3 regions of the Colwellia sp. BRX8-9 genome follow, and region 3 is predicted to be linked to each of the others. Evidence: predicted binding sites of a transcription regulator. Region 3 holds the regulator's gene; each other region holds the start of a gene.
What was found. Region 3 encodes FNR, which switches genes on or off when oxygen is low (the NO sensors DNR and NnrR bind a similar motif). Its sites were predicted from a motif close to TTGATCTAGATCAA; they were not measured.

Region 1 (11,129 bases), on a different contig from region 3:
TCAGGGCATGTTTGCCGTTATCAACATAAGCGGTTTGGCAAGGACCATTATAAAATGCCTGCTTTAATGGCAAGAGTTTTTGGTCTGTACTATCAACGATTAGCACTTTCATTTATTGACACTTCCTACCTTAATACTTGCTCTATGCTGAAACTATTTCAATTTTTTGGCATTGACCCTTGAGTAAACAAGGGCTAATGCCATATGTGCTTTTATGCAGACTACATGCGTTCCATAACGTCAATGCCAAGAATATCTAAGCCTTGTTTTAAGGTTTTCGAGATACTTAAACAAAGTGCTAAGCGAGACTGTTTTACATCTTGGTCAATACCCTCTTTGAGAATAGGGCAAGCCTCGTAGAAGCTCATGTATAAACTCGCTAACTCATATAAATAATTACACAATAGGTTAGGCATAGATTCGCTAATGACCGCATCTAGCACTTCTTCAAGCTGGAGTAATTTTAACGCTAAGGCTTTTTCTTGTGGTTCAATAATGGTGATATCAGCGCTAAAGTTTACTTGTTCAATTTTTGCCTTGCTGAAAATACTTTGAACACGTGAATAAGCATACTGCAAGTAAGGAGCCGTAGCGCCTTCAAAACTCAACATGGTTTTCCAGTTAAAAATATAGTCGCTGGTTCTATTCTTAGATAAATCAGCAAATTTAACCGCACCAATACCTACTTTTACTGCAATTTCATTTAGCTTATCTTCAGGATAATCTGGATTTTTTTCTTTAATGACCGCTTTTGCACGAACAATGGCTTCATCAAGTAATTCTGCTAATTTTATAGTACCGCCAGTTCTTGTTTTAAATGGCTTACCATCGTCACCCATCATCATACCAAACGGGCAGTGATCATAACCAACATGTTCTGGCAGTAACCCTGCTTTACGCGCTACAATTTCTACTTGTTTAAAATGTAAGCTTTGACGGGCATCGGTAAAAATAATGATACGGTCAGCTTTTAGTTCATTGCTACGGTAGCGACAAGCAGATAAATCTGTGGTCGCATATAAATAGCCACCACCGGTTTTTTGGATGATAAAAACGGGGGCATCACCGTCTTTATTCGCCATTTCATTAATGAAAACCACTTTTGCGCCTTCGCTAACTTCAGCAATACCCTTAGTCATTAATTCATCAACAACCTTGGGTAAATCTTCGTTATACGCACTTTCGCCCATGATATCGTCGCGGGTTAAAGTAACATTAAGTTTTTGATAAATATCTTCACTGTGGGCAATAGATATATCAATGAATAATTTCCATAAGACTAAGCAATCTTTGTCGCCACCTTGCAGTTTTACCACATAATTACGAGCACGGTCAGCAAAGCCTTCTTCGTTATCAAAACGTACTTTCGCTTCGCGGTAAAAGTTTTCTAAATCAGAAAGTGCAGTTTCAGCAACTTCGTTGGCATTGAGTTTGTCGCTTAAGTGCGCCAATAACATGCCAAATTGTGTGCCCCAGTCACCCATGTGATTCTGGCGGATGACTTTGTCACCACGAAACTCTAATGCACGTACTACTGCATCACCGATAATGGTTGAACGCAAGTGGCCAACATGCATTTCTTTGGCAAGGTTTGGCGCTGAATAATCAACAATAACCGTTTGTTTTTTGTCTTCTTCAGTGGCACCACGTTGGGTTACACCTAATTTTTCATCATCAGTCATTTTAGCGAGTTGAGCGGCTAACCATGATTTGTCTAAATGAATATTAATAAACCCCGGTCCGGCTAATTCTATATGGTCAGCAATACCAGCTAAATCTAAGTGGTTAACAACGGTGGTCGCTAATTCGCGTGGGTTCATTTTCAGTTTTTTAGCTGCACCCATAACACCATTTGCTTGGTAGTCACCAAAATTAGGGCGACTTGACAGGCTTACCGCTGGGTTAGTGCCTTCAGGCAATCCAGCCAAAACCATGGCCGCAGATACTTTTTCACTTAGTAATTGCTTAATATTCATTTTGATCTCTGTTTTCTTTTAATAGAAATTATTTGCTCATTTTTTGCAAGTATATGGCATTTTAGCAAAGCGTTTGTTACTTTTTATTGGTGAGTTTAGTTTACTAAATAAGCCAATAAAAAGTATCGAACAACGCGGGTAAAATACCTACTACGCAGAAAAACTTAGTGTTCTCGGGTCTTGTGGAACTGAATGTCAGGATGACGCTCTTGTGCCAAATTCAAATTCACCATAGTTGGAGCAATATACGTTAAGTTATTACCACCATCTAGTGCTAAATTGTCATAAGCTTTTTTGCTAAATTGCTCTAGTGTTCTTTCATTATCACAAGTACACCAGCGTGCAGTTGCTACACTTATCGGTTCGTATATAGCGTCAACTTTATATTCAGTTTTTAAACGTTGTACAACGACTTCAAACTGCAATACACCGACCGCGCCAACTATCATCTCGTTTGAGTTGAAAGGTCTGAATACTTGCACAGCACCTTCTTCTGAAAGTTGTATTAAACCTTTTTGTAATTGTTTAGCTTTTAATGGATCACGTAAACGAATACGACGAAACATTTCAGGGGCAAAGTTTGGAATACCACTAAATTTCATCATTTCGCCTGAAGTAAAGGTATCACCGATTTGAATACTACCGTGGTTATGTAAACCGATAATATCGCCGGCATATGCTTCTTCTACATGTGCACGGTCTCCAGCCATAAACGTTACGGCATCGGCAATTTTTACATCTTTGTTAATACGTACTTGACGCATTTTCATGCCTTTTTCGTATTTACCTGAGCAAATACGCATAAAAGCAATACGGTCACGGTGTTTTGGATCCATGTTCGCTTGAATTTTAAAAACAAAGCCAGTGAATTTTTCTTCTTGAGCGGTTACTTCTCTAACATCAGTTAAACGAGGTAAAGGTTTTGGTGCCCATTTAGTTAAACCATTAAGCATATGGTCAACACCAAAATTACCTAAAGCCGTACCAAAGAATACTGGCGTTAGTTCACCTTTTAAAAACTCTTCCAAATTAAATTCATGTGATGCACCCGCAACCAGTTCTAATTCTTCACGTAAATCGTCAGCATAAGTTCCAATGACCTTATCTAACTCTGGGTTATCAAGCCCTTTGATAATTCTTTCTTCTTGGATCATATGGCCAAGTCCTGACTTATATAAAAATATTTCGTCAGTTAAAATGTTATAGACACCTTTAAATTCTTTACCCATACCAATCGGCCAAGTAATAGGGGCACATTTTATTTTCAGCACATCTTCCACTTCATCCATAACTTCCATTGGGTCACGAACATCACGATCCATTTTATTCATAAAAGTAATGATGGGCGTATCACGTAAACGCGTTACTTCCATTAACTTAACAGTTCGTGCCTCAACACCTTTAGCTACGTCGATAACCATTAAGCATGAATCAACCGCGGTGAGTGTTCTGTAGGTATCTTCTGAAAAGTCCTCGTGACCAGGTGTGTCCAGTAAATTAACTAAACAACCGTTATAAGGAAATTGCATTACAGAGGTCGTGATAGAAATACCACGCTCTTTCTCCATTTCCATCCAGTCAGACTTTGCATGCTGGCCTGATTTTTTACCTTTTACCGTGCCGGCTCGTTGTAAAGCCTGACCAAAAAGTAATACTTTTTCAGTGATGGTGGTTTTACCCGCATCAGGATGAGAGATAATTGCGAAAGTACGTCTTAGATTGACTTCATTAGCCTGTAGCGTTGTCATGTTTTAAAAGTTCTCTTTGGTGTACATGCTGATGCACATAAAATGCTTTTTTTAAATACTGAAAGGACATGTGAACAATCCTAAATTTTGCGCGCATTGTACCATAAATATAAATAGCCGCATTAGGGGACTGTCTTTAAATGATTATTTTTAGCAAGAATCCGAGACATTAACACTTTTTCTTTTGTTATTTGATTAAGTGGTAAGTGATCGTGCAGATAATAATTATTTGATTGGTTATTTTTAAGGTTGAGATTCAATAATAAATTCAATACAAGCTGATTTTTTTGAATTTAATAAAGAGATTAATAGTCATGTTATTTGAAAGTCTTGATCGAAATCAATATCTCACCTTCGAGTATAAGATAAATTACTCTTTGGGTAGAAAGTCTGAAATATGATGTAAAAATAACGAGATAGCATGGTTGATTTAGCTAGAAGAAACTTTTTTAAAGCAAAAAAATTAACAACCGCTCCGGCAATCAGATTGCCTTGGGTGCTCAATGAAGCCACTTTTATTGATGGCTGCACACAATGTGGTGACTGTTTAACGTCTTGTCCTGAAAATATCATTCAAAAAGGTGATGGCGGTTTCCCTGAAGTTAACTTTTTAAAAGGAGAGTGTACTTTTTGTCAAGCGTGCGTTGAAAGTTGTCAACAGCCACTTTTTGCCGAACGTGCACTTGCTCCAGAAGTAAATGCTTGGGATTTAGATATCTCCATAAAGGGCGATTGCTTAGCGGTTAACGATGTGTTTTGTCAAAGTTGTCAAGATAGCTGTGAGACAGAAGCTATATCTTTTAAATATATAAATTCATCAGTACCACAACCCCAGATAAAACTTAGTGACTGCACAAATTGTGGGGCCTGTGTTGCTATTTGCCCGCAATCATCTATTGAATTAACACCAAAAAATTCTGTGGGTGAGCAACCCACACATACTAATAGGAGAGTTATATGAGCGCTCTTGAACAAATGATTTGGAATATCTTAGGATATTCATCGATGCCTGTTATTTTTTTAGCTGGTTTTGCCGGTACCGCTTTAGTCGCTATCGCACTTTTAAAAATGTTAGGTATTAAGCCGGCAGGGGAATAATCGTGATCAATCTACTAGAAGAAAAACCTATTAATATTGCTGGTGTGCTTTTTGTTGCTCAGCCAAGTAATACCGCGAAAGTGGCCGAAGAACTGGGCGGATTTCCTGGCGCTGAAGTGCATGAGATTGCTGATAACGGCTCTATGGTGGTTACCATAGAAGAAAATGATTTAAACAGAGGTGAAAAAGGCAAAGGCCTTATTAACACCATTACAGATATGAGTAATTTACCGGGTGTGATCTCTTCATCATTGATTTTTCATCATAATGATTATGGGCTACCACAACATCAGGGGATAAAGGTATGACATTAACAAGACGTGATTTTATAAAAGCGAACGCCATTGCAGCAACAGCTGTCGCCGCAGGTATCGCCGTGCCATCTTCAGCTTCAAACTTGCTGACTAAATCGTCGGATACTACCATTAAATGGGATAAAGCCCCTTGTCGTTTTTGTGGCACAGGTTGTAGTGTGCTTGTTGGAACACAAGAAGGAAAAGTGGTGGCGACTCAAGGTGACCCTCAAGCAGAAGTTAACAAAGGTCTTAACTGTATTAAAGGTTACTTTTTATCCAAAATTATGTATGGGAAAGACCGATTAACTCAACCGTTATTACGGATGAAAGATGGTGTTTATGCCAAAGAAGGTGAGTTTACACCGGTAAGCTGGGATACCGCCTTTGATGTTATGGCTGAAAAATTTAAAGCCGCTTTAAAGAAAAAAGGCCCAACCTCAGTTGGTATGTTTGGTTCGGGTCAGTGGACTGTTTGGGAAGGTTATGCCGCTTCAAAATTAATGAAAGCGGGCTTTTTAACCAACAATCTTGATCCTAATGCTCGTCACTGTATGGCGTCAGCTGTGGGTGGTTTTATGCGTACCTTTGGTATCGACGAACCTATGGGTTGTTATGATGATTTAGAACACGCCGATGCATTTGTCCTTTGGGGTTCTAATATGGCGGAAATGCATCCTATTTTATGGTCGCGTTTAGCTGACCGTCGTTTAAGTCATCCTCATGTAAAAGTAAACGTATTATCAACGTATAAGCATCGAAGTTTTGAACTTGCTGATAACGGTATGATTTTTACACCACAAACAGATTTAGCGATATTAAACTTTATTGCTAATTATATTATTCAAAATAACGCCGTTAACGAAGATTTCATGAAAAAGCATGTCAATATTCGCGAAGGTGTTACTGATATTGGTTATGGTTTACGTCCTACTCATCCATTACAAAAAGCGGCTAAAAATCCTGACAGTGGCGCATCTAAACCGATGAGCTTCGATGACTTTGCTAAATTTGTTAGCACTTATAGTATTGAATATACATCAAAACTTTCGGGTGTTTCTGAAGATAAATTATTAACGCTGGCTAAACTTTATGCGGATCCTAAAGTTAAAGTGACTTCGTTTTGGACGATGGGTTTCAATCAACATACTCGTGGTGTTTGGGCAAATAACCTCATGTACAACGTGCATTTATTAACGGGTAAAATATCTGAACCGGGTAACAGCCCGTTTTCATTAACCGGACAGCCGTCAGCCTGTGGAACGGCGCGTGAAGTAGGGACTTTCTCACATAGATTACCTGCCGATCTCGTTGTTAAAAACCCTAAGCATAGAGCGATAGCTGAAAAAATATGGAAATTACCTGAAGGCACTATTCCACCTAAACCCGGTTACCATGCAGTTCTGCAAAATCGTATGCTTAAAGATGGCGAATTAAATGCATATTGGGTTATGTGTAATAACAACATGCAAGCCGGACCAAATATTAATGAAGAAGGGATCCCTGGCTATCGTAATCCAGAAAATTTCATTGTCGTTTCAGACCCTTACCCAACGGTAACGGCACAGGCGGCTGACTTGATTTTACCTACTGCTATGTGGGTAGAAAAAGAGGGAGCGTACGGCAATGCAGAGCGCCGTACACAGTTTTGGCATCAACAAGTGAATGCGCCAGGTGAAGCGCGTTCAGATTTATGGCAAATAGTTGAATTTTCTAAACGTTTTAAAATTGAAGAAGTATGGCCTGAAGAATTACTTGCCAAGAATCCTGAATACCGTGGCAAAACTATGTTTGACGTGCTTTATGCAAACGGTAACGTAGATAAATTCCCAATGAGTGAATCCAAAGGTGATACTAACTTTGAAGGTGATTATTTTGGTTTCTATATTCAAAAAGGCTTATTTGAAGAATATGCAACCTTTGGCCGAGGACATGGTCATGATTTAGCCCCCTTTGATCGCTATCACGAAGAGCGTGGCCTTAGATGGCCGGTTGTTAATGGTAAAGAAACTAAGTGGCGTTTTCGTGAGGGGCACGACCCTTATGTAGAGAAAGGCAGTGAAGTGCAGTTTTATGGCCATAAAGATAAAAAAGCCAATATATTTGCCTTACCCTACGAACCAGCGGCAGAGTCACCTGATGAAGAATTCGACTTATGGCTGAGTACCGGTCGTGTTCTTGAACATTGGCATTCAGGCTCTATGACTGCGCGTGTACCTGAACTTCATAAAGCATTTCCTGATGCGGTGTTATTTATCCACCCTGACGATGCTAAAGCAAGAGGTTTACGCCGTGGTGATGAGGTTTTGATTGAATCTCGTCGAGGTGAAGTGAAATCTCGTGTTGAAACTCGTGGCCGTAATAGACCCCCGAAAGGTTTAGTTTTTATGCCTTGGTTTGATGCAAAACAATTGGTTAATAAGTTAACCCTAGATGCTACCGATCCCTTGTCTAAACAAACTGACTTCAAAAAATGTGCGGTGAAAGTGAAAAAAGTCACTGTTTAGCACTAATTAAATTTACTTAATCTACCGGGTAGAGGTAAAAAATGAAAATATTATCAATAATAATGATAACAGCCAGTTTAGCCATGGCATTAAGCGTACAAGCTTATCAAGAAGTAACGACAGGCGGTTTAGAGACTATTCGTGGCATAGCTAAAATTAATGAAACCAAAAGTGCAGAAGCGCTTAAACGTGTCATTAAAGATAAAAATCCTATTCAGCGTAATTATGTGCATCAACCACCTGTTGTGCCTCATCAAACACGTGGTTATCGGGTCAATAAAGACAGTAATAAGTGTTTAACTTGTCATGGTTGGAAATATGCGAGAGAAACCGGCGCAACCAAAATAAGTTTAACGCACTTTGAAACACGTGACGGTAAAACACTGTCAGATGTTTCTCCGCGTCGCTACTTTTGTTCTCAATGCCATGTTACACAAGCTGATGCACCTGAGTTAGTTGATAATCTTTTTAAACCCGTTGAATCGTTAGGTAATGATTAAATAATGGTTTATCTAAACGTAATTTAGGGGATTAACATGACCAAAAAATCAAAAATAAAAAGCTTACTTTCGTATTTAAAGTCGCCAAGCAGTGCCGCCTTATGGTTTATTTTAGCTATCGGCTTTGCTGGCGGTGTTATCTTTTGGGGGGGATTTAATACCGCCCTTGAAGTGACCAATACCGAAGAGTTCTGCATTAGTTGTCATGAAATGGAAGATAATGTTTATGAAGAATACAAAGAAACTATTCATTACTCTAACCGTTCTGGCGTTCGTGCTACTTGTCCTGACTGCCATGTTCCCAAAAAATGGACTCATAAAATCGTTCGTAAAATTGCGGCGAGTAAAGAAGTTTGGGGTATGCTTACTGGCTTGATCGACACAAGAGAAAAGTTTCAAGATCATCGCCGTGAATTGGCAGAACGTGAATGGAAACGCATGAAAGAGAATGATTCACTGGAATGTCGTAATTGCCATAACTTTGAGTACATGGACTTTTCAGAACAAGGTAATCGAAGTGTTAAAATGCACTCAAGTGCACTGGCTTCTGGCGAAAAAACCTGTATAGATTGCCATAAGGGTATCGCCCATGAATTACCAGACATGAAAGGTGTTGAAAATTGGTAGTTTACTTACTTGTGTGAATAGCTTAAACGCTTATTCGTGAAACCGTGATATGTAAAAGCCTCTTTAATTGTCATGATTAAAGAGGCTTTATTTTGTTTCGTGTATGATGGTTTTAACTCTTGTCGCTCTTATTGTTGAAGCAGCTTTTTTACTGAACCCTATTAACTGGAATCTCATTTATGCCTGCTTTATTAGGTATTAGAGCACTTTTTTCATGACTATAGCGTCTTCATAACCGAAACCAGAGGCACTTGGGTAGTAACCTGTTCTTCTGCCAGTTTCAATAAAACCACTATTGATATACATCATTTGAGCACTGATGTTCTTTGCTCGAACTTCTAACCAAATAACTGTATTGTTAAGTTGTTTTGATTGCATAAAAAAGTGTTCTAGTAATGCTTTACCATAACCCTTGCCCTGCAGTGTTGGTAATACACAAACATCCATTAACGTTGCTTCACCAGCGACATGCTCGCCAATATAAAACCCCACTAACTTATTATCCACTTGTAAGTAATGACCAAAATATCGCGCGCCAATACAGCTGTTAAAGGTTTTTTCACTCCATGGGTGAGAGTGACAAGCATTCTCTATAGGGATTAATAAGTCTACGTCGTTACTTGATATTTTATGATAGCTAAAGGTCATTTTATTGAATTTCTTGTAGTTTTTGCCAAAGTGTTTGTTTTAATAGCGGAGAATTTTTCAAAACGTTAATCGACGGGGTAACCAAGTGATGCTTTGTTAGTGATATATCAGTCTGTTCACTAAATTGCCAGGTTAATAAACCTATCGATAAGGCATTATTATTGCAACTTACTTCACCAATAGAGCAACCTAAAGAATGCAGGATGTCGGTAAATATATGAGTATCAACTAATGTAGCAAGTTCAATGTCTAAATAAAGAGGGTGGTCGCTATTGTTCGTTTTTTCGCTATTTTTTAACTGCCAAAGTTCAATACCCATAGCCTGCAAGTGCGAAAACTGTCTTTTAGTCATGGTCATAAATTAAGGCGATAAAGCATAGCGTAAGTAAGAAGCACATAATGACAGAATTTTCACTTAATACCAAATATACCCGTTATTATTGGTGGTGTATTAATCCTGTGACTCTCAATTAATCGCAAATTAAAAGATAAAGCCATTGTACTTTATAGCGTTTTGATTTGAGTCATGACTAGTTGCTCTAACTCTTTAAAACCAATGGCTTTACTGAAATAATAACCTTGATACTCCTGACAGTTTAATTGTTGGAGAAACGCTAAATGCTCACTTAATTCCACGCCTTCTGCGATAACACTTAAATTTAAATTATTAGCCAAGTTAATAATAGAGCGAACAATACTTTGATCGATTGAAGATTCATGCATTCCCATAATAAACGAACGGTCAATCTTGAGAATGTCGATAGGAAATTGTTTTAAGTAACTTAAAGAAGAAAAACCTGTACCAAAATCATCTAATGAAAGCTTAAAGCCAAGTGCCTTAAGCTGTTGCATGGTTAAAATAGCGATATCTATTTTATCCAGTAACATGCCTTCAGTAATTTCAATTTTTATCCTGGCGGGAGAGATGCCATATTGGTTTAGTTTCGCTTTTAAAAGTGCAATAAGGGCTGCTGAATCAGAAAACATTTTTGCTGATAAATTAATGGCAATAGGTCCAAAGTCTAACGCTTGTTTTTGCCATAAAGCAACTTGAGCGAAGACCTTATTTATTGCGATTTTATCAAGTTGGTCTATTAGACCAAGCTTTTCAGAAAAGGGAATAAAACTGTCAGGGTAAATAATATTACCGTCCGCTTCAATCCACCGGATTAAGGCCTCTGCACCCGAAATTAAGCCAGATTTAGTATCAACAAAGGGTTGATAATAAAATTCAAAGGTCTCATTTTTTATTGCTGTGAGTAGCCTTTGTTCTTGCGCTAATTGTTCTGCAACTTCACTGTTCATGCGCTGTTCAAAAAATTGATAATTATTCTTTTTTTGAGCTTTAATATCAAAGATTGCTAACGCTGCTTTTCTTAATAGCTCCTGAGGAACATCAGCATCTTCAGGGTATCGAGTAATGCCAATGCTTGCTGTAACAGGCAACTGGTGGTCATCAAATACATATGCAGTGTCAAAACAAGACAGTATTTTCCGTGCAACAGCGATAGCACCATAATTAGGGTCAGAAAGCTCAACTAAAATACAAAATTCAGCACCATTAATACGTGCAATAACGTCTTTTGGGTATAATACCGTACTTAAACGATCGGCAATTTCACGGATAACTTCATCACCGGCACTATGGCCATAAGTGTCATTAATTTTTTTGAAACTATTTACATCGAGTAATAGTACGGTTGGTGATTTTTGAGAGCGCTGAGAGTTCAAA
Region 2 (11,129 bases), on a different contig from region 3:
CAAGCTGATGTTTTAAGTGCGTTGTTGCTATTTCATGTTCTTTTAATAAATACCCCAAGCCTAATAAAATAGTAATAAAAATCACTACGGCTATCAGTGTTATCGTTAACCATTTAAGCATTGTTAGCTTTACTTGCATCACGAGAATGAGGATATTTATCTATCATCGCATCAATAGCCCGGTAAATTTTCAATTGAGCCTCTCTACTATTATCGGTTTTAGCATTAATTTTCAAAGGGTAAACACTTCGCCAAACTGAACGTTTTTTTTCAGGGTCGAGTACATCAATAATTAAACTTCCCGGTTTAGTTTGCCACTGTTTTTTGTCCGCTTGCGCTTCACCGCCACGCAAACAAAGAGAACAATAAAGCACCCCTTTATTGTAGGTTAATAATTCCTTAGTGTTTTCATTAACAAGATGATAAGTAATCACAATATCAGCATCATCTAGCGTATTATAAATAAAACCATTCTTATCTAATACTTGCTCTATGGCTAATTCAATACTGTTACGCGTGGTATAACTAATATTTTGAAACTGGCCAAAGTCAGAGTTACGCTTATAAAAAGCGTAGCTGCTTACCTTTGAAAAATTAAAGTTAGTTTGATATTTTGAAATGGCCGGTTGGTATAATGTACAACCTGAGAGCATTAGTGCTGAAAAGCATAGCAAGGTTATTAAAAAAATAAGCTGAAAAGATATTGGCTGGCTATTTTTAATCAAGAATAAAAGGCATAGATAATGAAAAGGATAACTTTAGCCTACCCTGCTGAAAAAAAATTACAACTATTTGCGCAAGTAATAAAATAACAGCAGAGCGTTTTGTGTAAATAGCTTACATCAACACAGATAAATCAACTTGGGTAAAATTAATGACCTTACCACCAAATTCAGCTGCAAAGGTTTGCGCATCTTTTTGTTTACTAAAACTTGCCAGCGTTTTACCCATCGCACCTGTTTTAATTGAGCCAGCAACAAACCATGCGTTGCGGGCATCAATAAAGTATTGGTCATTTGGTGTTTTCCACGGTGATTTACTCATATCGTGTACTAATATGGTGGTAACATTTCGCTTATTCTCAGGGTCTAAGTAAAAGCTAAACATATCGCGAGTCGAGCAAAACTTTTTCACACTATCGCCTTCCGCTTTAGTAAGACCCTTTCTAAATAATTCCCCTTTAGGACCACTAAAGTTTGAAATTAACATACCACACAAATGACATTCATCGGCTGTTTCTATCGCCACGGCTTCATGTAACGATTGGGCGACCTCGTCATTTTTAGAACACGCAGACAGCAGTGCTGCCAACAATAGGGTTATCAATAAAAGGGGTAAGCTAGGCTTTAAAATATTCATTAGAGTGTTTTTTTCCTAAAAATAAAAATGGCAATAATGATAGGTACCATGACCCATGCCAGTAAAATGCTAAATAATTGCCCTTGTGACAGACTCGATTTTATTGCAATCGCTAAAGCGCCATTAACGTCACCACTATCAAGGCCGGCAAGATTTACTAATCTAAATATATCGGCTGGATTTAGCATCATTAATTGGGTAAGTCCCTGCTGGCTAATACCTTGTTCCACACCGACCAATAACGCCAGCAACGCTAAATCAAAAACTAACGCAAAGAAAAACCAAGTGATTAAAGCAAAACCCGCTGCTTTTGATTTTTCACTTACCGATAAACTGATCAAATAAGCGATGGCAGTAAAACTTAAACCTAATAAAACAGCACTCCCAATAAAGGTAGCAAAAACATTAAAAACGGCACTGTCGTTTAGTTGATAATATAAGATTAGCGCCGACGAGCCAAAGCCCAAAAGGGTTGCAAGTGCAATAATACCGCCTTGTCCTAAAAACTTACCTAATAACAGTTGGCTTTTACTTAAGGGATAAGTCAACAATAATAACAAGGTGCCGCTTTCTTGTTCACCCACAAAACTGTCGTAACTGAGCAGTAATGCAATGAGTGGAATAAGAAATACCGCTAAACTGGCCAGACTCGCTATCGTTGTTGATAAAGAGGTTACGCCTACTGTCCCTGACGCTGCAGCACCAAAATAGGTCAAACCAATAGACAAAATAGCAAAAATAACAGTAATTGACACTAGCCAACGGTTACGTAAACCATCATGAAATTCTTTGTTGGCAACGGCTAATATTTGTTTCATTAGCGGGGCTCCTTAACGGTATTTTTATTATCGACATGGTCAGCTAAATGGCGTGATAAATAAAATTGATAAACTTGCTCTAAATTGGCCGAATCAACTCTGACATCTTTAATCGCTTGATAACTCAGTAACTGACGCAAGGTCGCTAATTTATCTTGCTCAGGTACCGTCAGTAAATCACCATGATTTTTATCTACTAAAAATTTAGCCAATTTAGGATCGCCTTGAAGCGAACCATTCAAACCTTCAACTTTGATGGTGACGGGCAAGGCGGCGGCTTGGCGTAACTCTTCTAAAGAGCCCATAGCAAGCACTTTGCCGGAAGATAATATCATCGCTCGGTCAATATGTTGTTCAACACCGGGTAAAACGTGTGAACATAAAATAACACTGGTTCCTTGGCTTTTTAGATCATCAACCGTTTTATAAAAATCAGCGGTTGCAATAGGATCTAAGCCAACAGTGGGTTCATCAAGCAACAACAGAGCTGGATTGCCGATAAAAGCCTGTGCTAACCCTAAACGTTGCCTCATTCCTTTTGAATACGTTTTAACTTGCCGCTTCATGGCATGAGCAACCCCAACTTGCTCGAGTAAAGCCATTGCATGTTTTTTGTCAAAGCCCTTAAGTTTAGCAAAATAACTAAGCACTTCTAAACCGGTTAATTGCTCATAAAAACTAACATTTTCAGGTAAATAACCAATTTTAGCGCGCATGTGCCAAGCTTCTTTAGAATCTGGTGCCATCCCCATCACTTTAACATTGCCATGACTTGGCGCAATAACGCCAAGAATAAGCTTCATCATGGTGGTTTTACCCGCACCATTATGACCAAAAAGTCCTAAGACTTCTCCCTGTGAAAGTTGCATATCAACAGAGTCTAGTGCTGTTAATTTCGGATATTTTTTACCCACGTTAGTTAGTTTAACCAGAGGTGTTTTGTCTGTAGTGTTCATCAATTTATATCCTTAATGCTCTGCACGTTGCACAACAGCAGATTGATTATCTGCCGTGTCAGTTTTTAGTGCCTCGGCATTAATCTTTTGTACCCTTGAGAAGTTTTCATCAGTATTTCGGTGATGTGGTGAGGACATCAACGGAAAACTGTCTTTCACACCGGGTGGTTTTAGTACTGGAAATTGACGTTGCACCCATCGCAGAATAATAATCGCGGGGCTGTCCATTAGCATTTTCATTTCTGGGTATTGCCAAACTAATTTATCGATACCATCGTTTGGTTCAAACATAACATCGCCAATGTTATCGTTATTCATATCCCAGCCGAGGTAATTACTCCAGTAATTACCTTTACCCGCTAAGCTCCACTCTTGCTTTTTGTTGGAAACGTACTTAACTTGTGTCGGGTTATTAATAAAACTGTTACCGTAAATTTTAATGTTTTCTGAACCAGCCGTTAAATGAATGCCTATTTCAGCGCCTTCGACAAGATTGTTTTTTAAAGTGTTATAACCTGAATTATAAACAAAGAGCCCTTTACCATCACGGCCTAATACTTTATTTTCAGGCTTTGTCCAAACACGTTTAACAATATTATTGCTGATAGTTGACTGTGTTATATAATTAAATAAAAAACCATAATCTTCACTGTCTATCGTTGTATTCCCGCTGATAATTAATCGCCTAGAGCTCATTAGCGCATAGCCAGCTCGCGTGTTATAAGCAAAATTATTAATTACCGAATTGTCGTATGAATACATATAATGAATGCCATATCGTAAGTCGTGCAGAGTATTATTTTCTAAAATATTCTCTTGACTAGAAATAATATAAAGCCCATCACGGGTGTTAAATATTTCATTGCCTCGGACTTCAGCATGTTTCACGATAGAAAGCTGAATACCGTTACCTCTATCGGCTGAGCGTAAGCTCAAATTACCTTCAACAGTATTATTAAGGACTTTTATGTGTTCGCTTTTTTGTAACCAAATACCAAAGCCATCACCTTTAAGCTTGTTGTTTTTAATCACTATATGGCTGGATTTTTTTTCAGAATAAATAGCAGAATGTTGCTCAGTAAGGTTACTTCCCCAATTAACTATGGTGAGATTTTTTATGGTGATGTTAGAGTTTTTCAGTAGCAAAGCATGACCATCACCTTGCGCATCAATAATCACTTTGCCTAAGTCATCACGCTGGGCTGAAAGTGTAATCGAATGTTCAATAATGAAGTTGCCTAAATAACGACCGGGAGTAAGAATAACAACATCACCATCAACGGCTTTATCAAGCTGTTGTTGTAAATTATCTTGTGGCGTCAGCTTAATATTTTCAGCGCAAAGCGGCTTAATAAAAAGACAAAACACACTAATAAATATAAACACTGATTTGCATTTTACCAAGAGACAACCACCAAAAATCAATAATATTTGTAAGTAAAAAAAGCATATCACCTTTTAATGATATGCCCTTGATCTGGATTAACTTCGTTAAACGTTAAGTCTATTAAAACTAAAATGTACTTAACTTAGTACTAAGCTTCAACCAACATACGACCGCGCATTTCCATGTGTAATGCATGACAGAACCAATTACAGTAATACCAATAAACACCGGGTTTATTTGCCATAAAAGTAATAGAAGCAGTCGCTTGTGGACCAATTTCCATTTGAGCGCCGTGATCAGTCATACAAAAACCGTGGGTTACATCTTCTACTTGGTCGAGGTTAGTGACGATAACAGTCACTTCATCACCTAACTTCACTTTAAATTCAGTCATACCGTAAGTTGGCGCGATTGAGGTCATGTAAACGCGTACTTTTTTACCATCACGAATAATTTTGTTTTCAGAGTACACATCTACGCCATCACGTTTTGCTATAGCAATTGTTTCTGCAAACATTGGATCCGTACGAGGCCACAATTTTAATGGTTTCATTTTAGTGCGGTGTACCATCATACAATCATGTGGTTCAGCAAATGCAGGTCCATCATGAACAATTTTCATTTCGTCACCTGAAATGTCAATTAATTGATCGTTTTCTGGACGTAAAGGACCAACAGGTAAAAATCTGTCTTTAGAAAACTTACATAAAGAGACTAACCATTTACCATCAGCATCACGTGTTTCTCCCATTGTTGTATGGTTGTGACCGGGTTGATAATGAACATCTAGTTTTTGACGAATATAGTTCACTTTCTTACCATTGTGGGCATCAATAGCATCTTGAACATTCCACTTAGCAATTTGGCTATCAAGAAATAATGTTGTGTACGCATTACCTTTGTTATCAAATGCGGTATGAAGTGGGCCTAAACCTAATTCTGGTTCCGCAATAATCGTATCACGTGGTTTAATTTCATCAGCGAATAATGCATCTAATTTTTTAATTGAGATGATTGAAACGGTCGGTGATAATTTACCGTTAGCGATGAAATACTCACCATTAGGTGACGTGTTCAAACCATGTGGTGATTTAGGAACCGGAATATAACGCGTTAATTGAGAGCCTTTACGACCATCTAAAACAGGTACATTGTTGCCATTATAAGTTTTGAATTTACCTGCCTTAACTGCAGCTTCACAACGCGCTAGACTAAATACAACAACATGATCGCGTTCAGATGTGATCATTTCACCCAAGCTCATCCCCATTTCTGAGTTGTAACATGTAGATGCAAAATATTTTCCATCATAATCAGCGTCGGTATTATCTAAGTTACCATCAACGATGACTTGGAAAGCCATTTCCATCGTTTCCGCATCAATCACGTTATATATTGAACGATAAGTACTTACATCTTCTAAAGAGGCTTTACCATCATTGACAATTGGCACCTCAAACTCGCCATTACATACTATGTATTTTGTATAGGGTACTTTTTGTACACGTAAACCGTGAATTGCTTGTGTATTAGGAACGGTAAGCATTTTATCCGTTTTCATCACATCACATCGAATGCGTGCTACACGTGTATTTGATTTATCGTTAATGAAAACATATTTACCGTTATAACGACCGTCAGTCATACTCATATGAGGGTGATGCGTATCGCCAACCATAATATTGGCACTATCGCCTTTAATACGTTTAGACTCGTTTGTTAAGCCCCAACCAGTCGCACTATCAATGTTAAAGACAGGAATACGCATTAACTCACGCATTGATGGAATACCCATAATACGTACTTCACCAGATTGACCACCTGACCAAAAACCATAATACTCATCTAAATCACCAGGATGAACAAACGGATCACTGCCGGCATCTTTAGCACGAGCTTGTGCCATTGATGAAAACATAGCTGCCGTCATTGGAGCAGCAACAACACCAGCACCTAATATCGCTGTTTTACCAAAAAACTTACGTCTACCTTCGTTCTCTAACTCTACGTTATTAGAGCTTTTATCGTCATTACTCATTACTTTTCTCCATTATGGTTAATTTTTTTAATATTGATTCCAACACTTGCTTGTATACTTTTATTTACTTGTTAACCGACATTTACTGCTTCTATTTCTGTTTCTTTATACTTTGCTTTTTTGCGTGCTAATTTTTTCAATGGTGGGCATTTTTCATCGTTAAAGTAAGTGACTTGGCAGTCGAGACAATAGTGACACTCGCGCATATTGATCACGCCATTAGGGTCTATCGCTTGAATTTCACACTCTTTAGCACAGGTTTTACAAGGCTGACCACATTCAGGGCGACGACGTAACCAGCTAAATAAACGAATACTATTACTGGTTGATAATGCAGCGCCTAATGGGCACAAATAACGACAAAAGAATTTGCGATTAAAGATATTGATAATCAAGAGTACTGATGCATATAAAACAAATGGCCATTCTCTATCAAATTTTAATAAGAACGTTGTTTTAAAAGGTTCAACTTCAGCGAAATGTTCAGCCAGTGATAATGATTCCATCGACAAACCAAAAAGTGCTAATAGAATCAGATACTTAATGGCCCATAATCTTTCATGCACGGCCCAAGGTAATTCAAATTGTGGTATTTTTATGTAGCGAGCAAAGATATTCATCAACTCTTGTAAAGCGCCAAATGGGCACAACCAGCCACAATAAACCGCCCGGCCCCATAAAATCATGGTAACGGCTGCCGCTCCCCATAAAATAAATATAATCGGGTCGAGTAAGAATAAATCCCACGAAAAATCAGACATTAAGGCTTGTAAGAAAGTAAATACATTGACCACAGACAACTGGCCACCCCATGACCAACCAATAAAGACGACAGTAATAATCAAAAACAAATGACGGAAGTTGTGCATAAAAGTTGGGTGGCGTACCAATATATCTTGAAAAAACAAACTCATGACAACGATAGCAAGTAAAATAATCAAGATAATGACTTCAGCTTCTTTCTCTTGCCAAACTTCTTGAATCAAGGTTAACTCTGGCTCAGGATAAATAAGAGCTGGACGGTCAACATACTTATCTAATGTGTGATAATCGCCTTTGAAAGAGGTAAATAAGCTATCGACTGCGCCTAATTGGCGGCGAACAAGTAACTCCACCTGCCAATCAACACCGGGGTTAAACTGGTGCTCGGCACGGACAATAAATAATGACATTTCTTTAAATCTAGGTGCGCCAGCAATATAAAGATCAGTAACACGGTTATGATCTAAATCACGAAAGGCAAAGGCTTCGTTATTTTGTAGTATTTGAATACGATCAAAAATACCGCCACGCACATAACCCGACCCTTTATAAGAATAGCCATTTCCCAGCATAATAATGGCATGTTCACCCTCTTTAAGGCTTGCCATTAACCATTGATATTCACTATCGCCTAATAAGTTACGACCCACCGTTGGGATATCAGCCTGAGCAAAGTAAATTTCAGCAAACAGCTGTTGTTTCTGCTCTGCACTTGCTTCATCAACATGCTCAACTCTAGTCCCCGCAAACGCTTCATCAACTATTTTTCTATTTAAGGCTAATTTTCGAATGGAGCCGTCACCAAGAAGTCCTTGCCAATCAAGCTTTTGATAGACATCTGGGTATATTCTGGACATAGGTTGAATAATGTCTTGGCTAGCTTTAATAATACCTAAAGAACGAGCGACTTTTGTTGCCGCTTTAGTAATTGCTACATTCATCACCATGACAGTAACAGTTGCACCAGAAAGCCCATCGATATGAATAACGCCTTCCTTGTTATTGCCACCGACCTTTAATCTGTCACTTACGTTTAAACCATTATATTGATCAGCAAATTCATACAGTTTACTTTCAGGGATGCCAGCAAGAATAATAGGTTCATGATGCTCTAGAACTTTAGCTCCCAAATAAACACCTGCTGGGCTAATGGCGACTAACATATTGACTGGCTCACCAGAATAAGCTGGCATTTTAGCTAAGTCGTTTGTTTCAAAAGCATAGCCAATAATGTCTTTGTCTTTATATATGGTCCAAATTAACGGTTCACCTTGCTTATCTGATATTGATGTTGCTTCTGGGAATATTTCATGGATAAGTGGAATAGGGTCTTTAGGCGGGCTAACAAACAAAGCTTGTGCAGGCATTACTACAGATAAAAATATCGAAAGCATTAATAGCAAACTGTTAATTTTAGATGTCTTTACTCTATTCTTAGCCATGACTTAACATTCTTTTATTTAATTTTAATTCAGTAAACCTAAAGGTACTACTGCGACAATATGTCGCATATATTACGCTCACGGTTAAACAGTGATCTGATGTAGATCAATAAACAAAAGAAAAATAACCCTCCAAAATATAGGGTTAAAGAAACATTAGTATCAGGAAAGGTAACAACTAGCGTCGTAGAATATCTGCAGTGGCTGTAGAGTGATAACGGTGGTGTTTCAATTTAGGTAATCGATAATCGAGATTAGTTTAGGGGCAGAACTCTACTGGCAGCGGATAATAATGACGATGATGGTTATGGTATCAATGGTGGTTATGGCAGCAATGGTGTCATTACTAGCAATACTAGCAATACTAGCAATGCAGAATAAAAGTTAGTTTAGAAGCAGAACTCTACTGGCAGCAGATAAAGTCGACAACTAGTATCACTATCGTATATTGATATCTGGTGTAGTATTAATGTCGCCATCTTCGCTTATAGTTGCTGGTGTACCATTTTTTAAAACAAGAACAGCAGTACTGCCACTCGATGTAAACCGGGTAAAGCGGAGTTCATAGCCGTATTTAGTTAAACTTAGTGCAGCAAAACGTTGAGCTAACGTTAATTTTTTCCAATTATTATCAGATTCAAACTCACTGTCATCAAAATATTGTCGCCGTTCGATTAAATTATTTCTCTCGGGTTTATTTTCCATAGTGCGGCTCAATACTGTATTTAATATTTGGTTCAACAAAATAACAACTCGACAACTTTAATGAGTGGGATTTATCGGTTAACAACTTTAACTCGACACTTAAATTAAGCACAAATTATTCCAAGATTAAAATACTGTTATTTAACAACGAACTGAAGATGAAGCATTCTGTGCTTACGACTAGATTTAGCGTTAGTGTAAAAAAAATTGACGAATAATTATTAAGCAATTATGCTGGATTTTATTACTGAGATAATAAATAAAAGTCATTATGATTTTAGCGTAAAACACCTGACTCTTTAATGCACTGATAAAAAAGCCAGTAATAAATACTGGCTTATACATAGGTTATAAATATGTGAGGTTATTTTACTGTTACTTTAGCAAATTTACGTTTGCCAACTTGGTAAATAGCCGTAGTCCCCGAAGCAATACGTAACTTGCTGTCGGTAATTTTTTCACCTTCAATTTTAGCCGCCCCTTGCTTAATCATTCGCATGGCATCTGAAGTACTCGCTACTAAGCCCGCTTCTTTTAGTAGGTTAGCAATAGCGATGTCACCACTGTCATCGGCTATCTGAACTAATTTATCCTCAATTTCATCAGGCATTGCGCCTTTTTGAAAACGATTAATAAATTCTTGATGTGCCGCCTCAGCCGATTCATCATCATGAAAACGAGCAATTAACTCTTTGGCTAAATCGATTTTTACATCGCGAGGGTTCATTCCTTCAGCAATTTTTGTTTTATAGCCAGCAATTTCTTCCATTGGCTTAAAACTCAACAGTTCATAATAGCGCCACATCAATACATCAGAAATAGACATTATTTTACCAAACATTTCTGTTGGGCTATCCGTTATACCAATATAGTTATTAAGCGACTTAGACATTTTCTGTACACCGTCTAACCCCTCTAAAAGAGGCATCATTAAGACCGTTTGCGGTCGTTGCCCCTCTGATTTTTGTAATTCGCGCCCCATTAACAAATTAAATTTCTGATCAGTGCCACCTAGCTCAACATCAGCCTCTAAGGCTACAGAATCCCAGCCCTGAACGAGAGGATACATAAACTCATGAATGGCAATAGATTGACCGCTGGTGTAACGTTTTTTAAAATCATCACGTTCCATCATACGGGCAACCGTCTGACGAGATGCCAGTTTTAACATACCAGCAGCGCCTAGCTTATCCATCCAGGTAGAGTTAAAAGCAACCGTTGTTTTAGCTGGGTCTAGAATTTTAAAAACTTGTTCTTTATAAGTTTCAGCATTTGCCAGCACGTCTTCTCTTGTTAACGCTTTACGCGTAACATTTTTACCGGTTGGATCACCTATCATGCCAGTGAAGTCGCCAATTAAGAAAATAACTTCATGGCCAAGTTGTTGAAACTGACGCAACTTATTAATTAATACCGTATGACCTAGATGCAAGTCTGGTGCTGTAGGGTCAAACCCTGCTTTAATTTTTAGTGGCTTTCCCGTTTTTAATTTTTCTAGTAATTCACTCTCTAGCAAAATTTCTTCTGCACCACGCTTAATTTCAGCAAACGCTTGGCTGACATCAGTCATCGACTTAGCTCCAAAAAATATAATCATAATTTATTGCTCGATTCTACTGCAATAATGCCTTGGGTGAAAAGCCTTAAGTTAATATTTAGGGC
Region 3 (11,129 bases):
TCAACTATACATTACACAAGGTTAATACGATGAAACTAGTTATTGGTTTACTTACTATTGCTATTTCACTGCCAGCATCTGCAGCGACAGTTACTATTCGTGCGGACGACTGGTTTCCGATGAATGGCGATCCAAATGGTGACAAGCAAGGCTATATGATTGATATGGCTACAGCAATTTTTACAGCAGCAGGACATACTGTTGATTATAAGGTAATGCCATGGGAAAGGGCGGTAAACTCGGTTCGTGAAGGTAAGTTTGACTGCGTTGTCGGAGCGTATCCTGAAGATGCACCCGATTTTATTTTTCCTTCTTTGAATTGGGGAATGGATGGTACGGGATATTATGTTAATAATGCATCAACTTGGACATTTACCGGTTTTGATTCGCTATTAACTCAGAAAGTGGGTGTTATTAGTGGTTATGCTTATGGCGAAGAGTTTGACGCGTTAATAAAAAGTCGACCCGATGTTTTTAAAGATGTTTCAGGAACTGATGCTTTGGAAAAAAACTTTAAAAAACTCGTTAATAACCGAATTGATGTTGTCGTTGAATCGGTTTCAGTCGCGAATGCAAAGTTAAAAGAACTTGGTTTTAATGAAGCACTAAAAAGCGCAGGGACTAACGCTGAAAAAGCACCGATTTACATTGCTTGTTCACCTGCAAAACCGACCAGTAAAATGTACATTGAATTAATCGAAAAAGGTACAGAAACACTTAGAGCATCTGGACAGCTAAAAGATATTCTAAATAAATATGGTCTACAAGACTGGCAGTAAAAAGGTATAAAAATAATATGAACGTTACTAAATCTATATCATTTAAACTTATTTTTTCAGCATTGATTATTGTCACCACACTCGTCATTTCTTTTGGTGTGTATGATTATATGGCACAAAGTAATTTACTGAAAAATAAGCAAATAAATCAACTTTCTTTGGTCGAATCTCGATTAAAACTTAATTTGCCTTCTGCTGTTTGGAATTATGAAGAAGATCAAATGAAGGGTATTTTAAACTCGGAACAACAATCAGAAGACATCGCTTTAATAGAAATAACCAATGAAGATAAAAAAACAATATCTCAATCAAAAGGAAAGAAAACAAACGAAGCGATCACTTTTAAGTTACAACATATTGAGGACGGTCAAAGTACCAGTGTTGGTAATGTTACTTTGTTTATCGATAGTTCTTCAATAGATCTCGAATTGTCATCTTTAGCTTCTCGCATCATTGTTAAAGGAGTATTGCTTGACGTATTTTTAATTTCAGCGATCTACTTTTTATTCGCTAAACTAGTGACGCAGCCTTTAAGTGAAGTTGCCAATGCTTTAGAGAATATTGCGCGTGGAGAAGGCGACCTAACGCAGCGACTACGCGTTAAACGTGAAGACGAAATAGGCCTTGTTGCAGAGTCATTCAACGTCTTTGTTGATAAAATTCAATTGCTTGTTCAATCTATTCAATTGTCGGTAAAGCAGACTTCAGAGGTGTCACAAAATGTATATCAAGCTTCTGAGGCCAGTCGTGGGCATTTAGAAAATCAACAGTCTGAAACGGATCAGGTGGCTACCGCCATCACTGAAATGTCTGCGTCAGCAAAAGAAATTGCTAATAATGTTCAGTTAACTGCAGGCTCAGCAGAGCAAGCAAATCAAGATGCACGAGCAGTATCCGCTATTATTAAAGAGTCTATTGAGTCAATAAATGGCTTATCTGATCACCTTAATGAAGCCACTAAGGTGGTTGGTGCACTTGAGGATGATGTTAAAGGCATTGTTTCAGTCTTAGATGTCATTCGCGGAATTGCCGAACAAACAAACTTATTGGCGTTAAACGCTGCCATTGAAGCGGCTCGTGCTGGAGAGCAAGGGCGTGGTTTTGCTGTGGTTGCAGATGAAGTTAGGGCTTTGGCCAGTCGAACTCAAGAAAGCACTGCACAAATTCAGCAGACCATTGAACGTTTACAATCAGGTGCTAAATCAGCGGTTCATGTTATGGAAGATAGCCAGGTTAAAAGTAAAGCGTCAGTTGAAAATGCACTCAGTTCAGGTGAGTCTATTAGTAGCATTTTAAGCTCTACAGAACAAATTACTGAAATGGCGACGCAAATAGCCTCTGCGGTTGAAGAACAAAGTACTGTTGCAGAAGAGTTAAGCAGCAACGTTAATAGAATTGTTAGCGCAGGTCATAGCAGTTTAGAACAATTAAATGCGATGACAAAAAATTCTCAACTTATGCAAAGTTCTTCAGATGAGCTCAATAAATTAACGCAACAATTTAAAGCTTAACGTAAGGCATTAAATTTTTAGGTACGTATATTTACCGGTATGTGATTCTTTTACTGATAGATTTTACTCATCTATTTAAAAGGGGGGAACTTTAAATAACTATGGAGTTTTCCTTCGCTCTTAGAGACGATTAAATGCTGATTATAATTTGCTAACAACAAATTATAATCAGTTTTTTTAGCTGTTTATTTCAGATCAGCGTCATGATTAAAGTGGCGTTATGGATTAGATATACAGAGACGTACTTAATATACTCAGTTTATAGCTACTACAGTGCGGCAGCGCTTATTCAATTAAGTGAAAAACAGATGTTGTGTTCACTATGGGTTGATTTTCTTGATTGCTTTAAGTGATTAAAGCCGTTAAAGTTTGCCTAATTCCTACCAGAGTAATATCCCTTAATGCGCAGATCTTCCTACTCGTCACCTGAAAATGCCACCATTAATTGGCGAGTGCTAAAGTCACTTATTCCCTACTTACTCGAATTTAAAGTGCGAATAGGTTTTGCGTTGTTTTGTTTGGTGTTAACTAAACTCGCCAGTGTTTATCTGCCTTTTATCTTAAAAGATATCGTTGACGGACTTGATGCTCAACAAGAAAACAATATTTTCATTGTGCCTTTTGCTTTAGTTGCCGCTTATGGTTTAGTGCGTTTAACTATTGTGCTACTGGCAGAAATACGCGACACCTTATTTGGCCGTGTTACCGAACGAGCGATCCGCCGCATTGGTTTGAAAGTTTTCGAGCACCTGCATCAACTTGACTTAGACTTTCATTTGGACCGCCAGACAGGTGGACTCTCGCGTGACATTGACCGTGGTACGTCTGGGGTTAACTTCTTAATGCGGTTTATGGTTTTTAATATTGTGCCAACCTTACTCGAAATAATTATGGTTATTACCATATTATGGGTGAATTATGGCATTTGGTTTGCGCTGATCACCGGCGTCTCTATTGCCAGCTATATCGCTTACTCGATTTACGCAACAGAATGGCGCACGCGTTACATTAGAGCCGCAAATAAAGCTGACTCATCAAGTAATACTCGCGCAATAGACAGTCTGTTAAATTATGAAACGGTTAAATATTTTACTAATGAATCATATGAATCAACAGCTTACGACAGTCAATTAGCTGATTGGGAAAAAGCAAAAATGCAAAACCGTTTGTCACTGTTTGCTTTAAATGGTGGTCAGGCCATTATCGTGTCGTTAGCGATGACGGCAATGTTAGCGTTAGCGGCTTATCAAGTGACTCATCAACAAATGACCTTAGGAGACTTTGTCCTGGTTAATGCTTTTATGATGCAACTGTTTATCCCTTTAAACTTTTTAGGATTTGTTTATCGAGAAATAAAAGGTTCTTTAGCAAATATTGAGCAAATGTTTACCTTGTTGCAAAAAGTACCTAAGGTTGTAGATGCACAAGATGCCAAAGAATTAGCGATAAGCCATGGTGCTATTAAATTTGATAACGTTAGCTTCTTTTATGATGAGCAAAGACCCATTTTAAAAAATGTTTCATTCGAGGTTAAAGCGGGTCAAAAAGTCGCTGTTGTTGGCGAGAGTGGCTCAGGAAAATCGACCTTAGTGAAACTACTTTTTCGTTTTTATGACTGCCAACAAGGCTGTATTAAAATTGACGGCGAAGCAGTTACTGATATTACGCAACATTCCTTGAGAAAGAATATTGGCATCGTGCCACAAGATACGGTGTTATTTAATGAAAGTTTATTTGAAAATGTTAAATATGGCAATGTAAACGCGAGTAATGCACAAGTTGAAGAAGCTGCAAGATTATCGCATTTAAGTCACTTTATTACCTCGTTACCAAAAGGTTTTGATACCGTCGTTGGCGAGCGTGGTTTAAAGCTTTCTGGTGGCGAAAAGCAACGGGTTGCCATCGCCCGAACCATTTTGAAAAATCCTGCTATTTTGGTCTTTGATGAAGCAACGTCGTCACTTGATAGTCACTCAGAGCAAGCTATTTTAAAAGCAATCAAAGAGGTGGCTAAAGATCACACTAGCTTAGTGATAGCTCATCGATTATCAACTATTATTGATGCCGATAATATTATTGTCCTGCACAAAGGGGAAATAATCGAGCAGGGCGATCATCAAACGCTACTCACTAAAAAGGGTCATTACGCAACGATGTGGCAACTGCAACAAAATGCCTGATAAACAAATGTATGCCGTTGAAATTTCACAAACTAAGCAGTGGCTAGAAGAAATAATTATTGGTTTGAATTTTTGCCCTTTTGCAAAAAAAGAGTTTGTTAATAACACGATACATTATCAACTTTGCCCAGCAAAAAAGGTTGAATCGGCTTTAGCAGAATTAGCCATAGAATTTGAAAGACTCGTCGCTGACCCCAGCATAGAAACGACTTTATTGATTTTTAATGAAGGCTTTAAAGGTTTTGAAAGCTACCTTGATTTACTCGATGAGGCTAATGAATTGTTGTTCACCTTAGGTTATGAAGGTGTCTTTCAGCTCGCCAGTTTTCATCCTGATTATTATTTTGAAGGTGAGCCATTTAACGCAGCCTCTAATTATACTAACCGTTCGCCATTACCCACGCTTCATTTAATTCGAGAAGCGAGTATGGAAAAGGTATTATCTGTGTATAAAAATCCACAGAAAATACCTGATAATAATATTGCCTTAGCCCAAGAGAAAGGTGCTCATTACTTTCAAAATATATTAAAACGTATTGCTAAATTACACCGATAATTCAGGTGAAAATTTATGCTATTTTCCAATATCAAATCAACTTGCTATAATGTTGAAAAATTTACACAAAGGTAGTCATTTTCGTGGATGAAAAAAAAGTAGTACAAATTGGTGGTAGCATAGAAAAGTCTTTGCAGGGTGAATATACTATTGACGTTTCTTCGGTATTAAAAGAGGCGTGGCAATTAACACTTCGCTCGCGAATCGCTATTAATTTAGGATTACTTTTTACGCTTATTTTGGGGATTGTTGTTTCATTTTTGATCAGTAATACCATGGGTGGTATTGAACAAGTGATTAAAGACCCACAATCAACAACATTATTAAATATTGTTGTCACTATGGTTATCTATCCTTTTTTAGTTGGTGTCGAGATGATGGGCGTTTTTCATGCCGTTGGTTTAAAAACCAATAGTAAATTAATTTTTGCTTTCTTAAAACGAGGCAGTTGGGTTGCTGTTTGTGCGCTGTTAACGTCAGTATTAATAACTTTAGGTATGAGTTTATTTGTTTTTCCAGGTATTTATTTAGCGGTCGCCTTGTCATTAGTACTGCCGCTTGTAGTAGATAAAAAATTATCACCGATAAAAGCTATCACCTTGAGTTTACAAGTTACACGTTTTCAGTGGTTTAAGTTACTCGCTATTTATAGCTTACTCTTTTTAACTTTATTTTTATCTTTAATCCCCTTAGCCATTCTTGCTAAAACACAATTTTCAGTGATTGGTGTTATGCTTTTCTTAGTCGCATTAACATTTATAGCGCCGCTATTTTATAATGTTAAAGGCATTTTATATCGAGAGATTTTTGGCATGCAGTTACAAGCGACGGATGTACCCGCTCAGCAAACGAGTGATACATTTTCAGCGTAAAGCTCTGTGCAAAACCTTATTGTTAACAAAAAGGCTACTATGATCATTCAATATTTGATGAGAACTGTGTTAATAAGTGTATTTTTTCTTGCGCTTATTGCGCCCTTCACTTTTTTAGCGCCAACTTTTGAACTTCCCACGCCGGAAGTAACAAACGTTGTTATCGTTCCTGTGGTCAAGGCGAAAGTAAAAGTGGTTGAGCAACCGCTTCATAACGTTAAGATCCCAAACTTTGCTTCTATAAGCGATGTTAAAACGAAAAAACGTCAGTTTTTCCGTTATATTTATCCAGCAATAGCGCAAGAGAATAGCAATATTCTTATGTTAAGGGCAGAAGTCTCCTTGATGATAGAAACACTTTTCCTCGAGGAAAATCTTTTAGCAGATCAACAAGCTTTGCTTGAGCGATTAATTAAGAAATATAAAGTTAATCAAAAACACTCGCCGCTACAGCAACTTAATGAATTATTGTTGCGTATTGATATTGTGCCTGTTGAACTAGTATTAGTGCAGGCAGCCAATGAATCAGCTTGGGGCACTTCTCGTTTTGCTCGAGTTGGTTTAAACTTTTTTGGTATGTGGTGCTATAAAAAGGGTTGTGGCATGGTGCCAAGAGGAAGAGATGACGGTGCTAAACATGAAGTAGCGGCATTTAATAGTTTAGAGCATGCGGTACAGCGTTATTTACACAATATTAATACAAATCATGCTTATGGTGTTTTTCGTTCAATTAGAGGGCAGTTACGCGCTCAAGAACAACCACTATCGCCACAAATCTTAGCAACAGGATTACTGCGTTATTCTATTAGAGGCACTGATTATGTCTTAGAAATAACAGAAATGATCCGCCATAATAAAGTGTATTTTGATAAAATATTGTCGAAGCCAAAACCTAAGGTTATTTAGGCTCGGCTTATTGTATTACGCGTCAGATAATGATGGCGAGCGATAACATTCATTCTTTTAACTGGTGTTGTTATCGCGCTTAGATACTTGGTATTAATTAAGGTAGATTCTACTTTATTTCTATAATATTCAAACTGTTACTTAATGAAAGTTTGGCTTTTGAATTGTCTTCAATATTGACGTTGTTTGTTAATTGAGCGGCAATAATAGGTTCATCATCAAAAGCGATATCGCCACCATTGATAATGCCTGAATCAGCGTTAATCCCTTTAAAATCAAAAAGTTCACTGTCACACAAATGTGATGGAACCACATTGCGAATGGCAGTAAACATAGATTCAATTCGTCCTGGATGATTAACATTCCAGTCCTGTAACATTTTCTTAATGTTTTGACGTTGTAAATTAGGTTGAGAGCCACATAAATTACAAGGAATAATTGGGAACGCTTTTAGTTGTGCATATTGGATGAGTTCTGCTTCTTTACAAAAAGCTAACGGTCTAATGACGACATGCTCACCATTATCAGAGACCAATTTTGCTGGCATTGATTTTAATTTACCGCCATAAAACATATTTAGCATCAGTGTTTCAACCATGTCATCACGATGATGGCCTAGTGCAATTTTAGTTGCGCCTATTTCTGCCGCGACCTTGTATAAAATAGCTCTGCGTAAACGAGAGCATAAACTGCAGGTGGTCTTCCCCTCAGGTATTTTATCTTTAACAATAGAGTAGGTATCTTCTTGCGCAATTTTATATTCAACACCTAAAGCTTCTAAGTATTCGGGAAGGATATGCTCAGGAAAACCAGGTTGTTTTTGATCAAGATTAACGGCAACGATATCAAAATGAATGGGCGCTGATTCTTTTAACAACATTAAAATAGCCAGAAGGGCGTAACTGTCCTTGCCACCCGATAAGCACACCATTATTTTATCGCCATCTTCTATCATATTATATTGCGCGATAGCTTGGCCAACATGTCGTCTTAAGCGCTTCTCAAGTTTACTCAGCTGTATTTTTTGGCTGGGTGTTAAAGATGTTATTGGTGTCGCTGATTGAGCGCTCATAGTGTTTCCTAGAGATATTTGAAATAAAAAGTATGAATTTTACCGCGCGTAGTATAGCAAAAAGCCAAGGAAATCCTCGGCTTTTTAATGGATATTTACATATTTCAATATTAAGCTAATGGCGAGAGGTAACCATCAGGTTTTATCGCTAAGACATCACAGTTAAGGCGGTCAATGACATGCTCTGCAGTATTACCAATAAGTGCCGCTGAAATCCCCGTTCGACCAATAGTACCTAACACAACTAATTCAGCATCAACGTGCTTAGAAATACTTTGAATAACATCTTCAGGTAAACCTTCTTTAACATGGGTATTTTTAAGCGGAATATTAAAGCTATTAGCATGGTCTTTCATCGCACTTTTGTGATGATTAAACATAGTGTCGTTATATTCAGAGGCGTTAAACTCTGGAATTTCAATGGCAATATTTACTGGCGTACCTGGATAAGAATTCACTAAATGAACATTGGCTTTAATCAGTGAAGAAAACACTATTGATTCTTGGGTTAACTTATTATTAAGCGCTTTGTGCTCATCATCATCGCTACCGATATTGAGTGCGGTAAGTAAATTACCATTGCTTGGCCAGCTATGGTCTTTAACCAGTAATACTGGGCAGGGACATTTCCTTAAGATATGCCAATCTGTTGGCGTAAAAATAACCGACTTTAGCTTGTCATGTTGATGGGTGCCTTTGATGACAATATCGAAGTTTTCAGCCAGTACTTTTTTTATGATCTTTTCAAATGGGCGATTATGCCAAATAATACAGGTATCTATGGTTATGTCTTGGTGATCAGTTTCTGAAATCTTTTCGTCTAACCATAGTTTACGATCATTAATAACCGATTGACGCATTGCTTCTCGCTCTTCGCCAGAAAGCATGGTGGTCATTTCATAAGATAAATCATAAATGGTTAAAAATGCAGTGATCTGTCCGCCACTATGTCGTGCTAATTCAATCGCACGTTTCAACGCTTTTTGATTTTCAGTGGTTGGATCAATAACGGCTAATATTTTTTTATACTTATCCATAATATTTACTCCCTAGTTATTAAATAATATTAATAATAGACCATAATTAATAGATATTATTTGCTTTAAATCATAATATTTCAATAAAAAAAATGCTTAACATCTTTAATGTTAAGCATTTATCTATAATTATTTAAAAAAGCGATAAACTACAGTGAAGCACACTCGTTAAGTTTATCCATATTAAGTATTGTGATGAGTTTTCCATCAACTGTGATTAATTCATTTTTTTGAAAACGATTTAATAATCTACTGATGGTTTCAACCGTTAAACCAATATAATTACCAATGTCACTTCGCGTCATCGTTAGGCGAAAATCTGTTAGTGACATACCCCGTGCATGATAGCGACTGGCTAAGGTTGAAATAAAAGTTGCTAAGCGTTGTTCAGCATTTTTGCGGTTAAGTAGCGTTAACATTTCTTGATCTGCGCGGATTTCTGAACTCATCATGCGAAGAATTTGTTTTTTCAACTTAGGCATCGTATTCGATAATGAATCTAAAGTATTGTAAGGTATCTCACAGACCATAGATGTTTCTAAGGCTTTTGCAAAACTAGGATGCTCTGACTCAGCAATAGCATCAAAACCTAATAAATCACCCGCTAAATGAAAACCGGTAATTTGTTCTTCACCTTGTTCATTAACCGTAAATGTTTTGAATGTTCCAGAGCGAATAGCGTATAAAGCTTGCATTTTGTCGCCATCTTGGAAAATTTGTTCGCCTTTATGGATAGGGCGTTTACGGTCAATAATGCTGTCTAGTGTATCGAGCTCTTTATCATTTAAAGAGAAAGGTAAACACAGCTCGCTGATACTACAGTTTTGACAATGAATATGTTGAGATGTAGAACATGGCTTTTTATACATATTAACCTAAATGAGTTATCCCTAATTTATCGATCATATTAAAACAATTGCTGATATGCAAACATTAAACTGTATATTCCGTATGAAATTATCATTAGCGCCATTATTTTCTTGAATTTCGTGTTTGTTACCAACGACTTTATACCAAAAGAGCCAAGTGAAAGACTTAACAAGGCTGGTAAAGTACCTAAACCAAAACTAGTCATAATTAGGGCGCCACTGAGGGCACTTCCACTGGCTAAGGACCAAGTTAATGTCGAGTAGACTAAACCACAAGGTAACCATCCCCAGACTGCTCCTAATGCTAGCGCTTGTTTAGCATTATTAATGGGAATAAACCTTTTACTTAACGGGGATAGATAACGCCAAAGGAACTTACCCATTTTTTCAACTTTTGATAGCCACATTAACCATTGGCCTAAATACAAGCCTAATAAAATTAAAAATACCGCTGCAAATAACCGTAAAAAACCTAATGGAACGCCAATATTCTTTATTGCAATAGAACTACTAAATCCAACGATTGCCCCAATTAAGCTATAAGAAAAAATTCGGCCAACATTATATGCACCGACCAGCTTAAATTTATCGCTGCCTTTTTGTTGCGGTGATATAGCAGATGTTAACATCGTTGTTATACCACCGCACATACCGATACAATGTCCCGAACCTAACAAGCCGATGATGAATGCCGATAAATAATCTATACTCAACATGGCTGTTATTTACTACCCGTATCATTTTTAGCTGTATTTTCGCTATGGGTTTCAGTGGACTTTTTGGTGGTAGTGTTTTCATCTTCATCAAACAAGATACTCATACCTTGTTTCTCTAAATCATCAAATTGTTCAGTTTTTACTGCCCAAAAAAATAAATAAATGGCGATAGAGGTTAGGATTATCGCTATGGGGATCAAAATATAAATAATGCTCATGGTCTTTATGCTCTATTATAAGTTTGCGTTTACTTTTTTAATAAACGTAACGAGTTAGTGATAACCAATATCGAACTTGCAGACATACCTATAACCGCCATATAGGGGGTAATGTAGCCTGAGACGGCAAGGGGCAATACGATAGCATTATAACCGAATGCCCAAAAATAATTTTGCCAAATAATGCGACGAGTTTTATTGGCGACCTGTCTTAATGTTGTTATCGACTTTAAACGATTATTGAGTAAGATAACATCGGCACCGCTTTTAGCTATATCGGTGCCACTCCCCATAGCAATCGAGACATGGGCTGCGCCGAATACTGGCGTATCATTGACACCATCGCCGACCATAGCAACGGTTGAGTTTTTAGGCTGATTTTTTATTATCGCCATCTTATTAGCCGCAGTCAA

Region 1: a site for FNR is predicted at 4,055-4,068, ahead of napF (ferredoxin-type protein NapF). Genes of this name have one in related genera too.
Region 2: a site for FNR is predicted at 4,606-4,619, ahead of H4J70_RS15985 (nitrous oxide reductase family maturation protein NosD). Genes of this name have one in related genera too.

Annotation. Positions count from the first base shown of each region.
Region 1 covers NZ_JACGVN010000005.1:221,100-232,228, forward strand. The annotation lists gene H4J70_RS06310 (HDOD domain-containing protein) at 1-112, opposite strand, end outside; gene argS (arginine--tRNA ligase) at 222-1,976, opposite strand; gene prfC (peptide chain release factor 3) at 2,141-3,724, opposite strand; gene napF (ferredoxin-type protein NapF) at 4,146-4,685, shown strand; gene H4J70_RS06330 (TIGR02808 family protein) at 4,682-4,822, shown strand; gene H4J70_RS06335 (chaperone NapD) at 4,825-5,130, shown strand; gene napA (nitrate reductase catalytic subunit NapA) at 5,127-7,622, shown strand; gene H4J70_RS06345 (nitrate reductase cytochrome c-type subunit) at 7,664-8,122, shown strand; gene H4J70_RS06350 (NapC/NirT family cytochrome c) at 8,159-8,749, shown strand; gene rimI (ribosomal protein S18-alanine N-acetyltransferase) at 8,948-9,397, opposite strand; gene H4J70_RS06360 (DNA polymerase III subunit psi) at 9,399-9,749, opposite strand; gene H4J70_RS06365 (EAL domain-containing protein) at 9,902-11,129, opposite strand, start outside.
Region 2 covers NZ_JACGVN010000021.1:36,334-47,462, reverse strand. The annotation lists gene H4J70_RS16010 (hypothetical protein) at 1-121, opposite strand, end outside; gene H4J70_RS16005 (DUF4136 domain-containing protein) at 114-653, opposite strand; gene H4J70_RS16000 (nitrous oxide reductase accessory protein NosL) at 838-1,359, opposite strand; gene H4J70_RS15995 (ABC transporter permease) at 1,359-2,177, opposite strand; gene H4J70_RS15990 (ABC transporter ATP-binding protein) at 2,177-3,133, opposite strand; gene H4J70_RS15985 (nitrous oxide reductase family maturation protein NosD) at 3,146-4,513, opposite strand; gene nosZ (TAT-dependent nitrous-oxide reductase) at 4,669-6,558, opposite strand; gene nosR (transcriptional regulator NosR) at 6,630-8,762, opposite strand; gene H4J70_RS15970 (hypothetical protein) at 9,201-9,467, opposite strand; gene tyrS (tyrosine--tRNA ligase) at 9,832-11,037, opposite strand.
Region 3 covers NZ_JACGVN010000015.1:39,545-50,673, reverse strand. The annotation lists gene H4J70_RS13430 (ABC transporter substrate-binding protein) at 30-779, shown strand; gene H4J70_RS13425 (methyl-accepting chemotaxis protein) at 797-2,290, shown strand; gene H4J70_RS13420 (ABC transporter ATP-binding protein/permease) at 2,692-4,470, shown strand; gene H4J70_RS13415 (DUF1415 domain-containing protein) at 4,463-5,026, shown strand; gene H4J70_RS13410 (hypothetical protein) at 5,110-5,898, shown strand; gene H4J70_RS13405 (glucosaminidase domain-containing protein) at 5,938-6,804, shown strand; gene ttcA (tRNA 2-thiocytidine(32) synthetase TtcA) at 6,914-7,876, opposite strand; gene uspE (universal stress protein UspE) at 7,987-8,913, opposite strand; gene fnr (fumarate/nitrate reduction transcriptional regulator Fnr) at 9,063-9,782, opposite strand; gene H4J70_RS13385 (sulfite exporter TauE/SafE family protein) at 9,821-10,498, opposite strand; gene ccoS (cbb3-type cytochrome oxidase assembly protein CcoS) at 10,504-10,716, opposite strand; gene H4J70_RS13375 (heavy metal translocating P-type ATPase) at 10,746-11,129, opposite strand, start outside.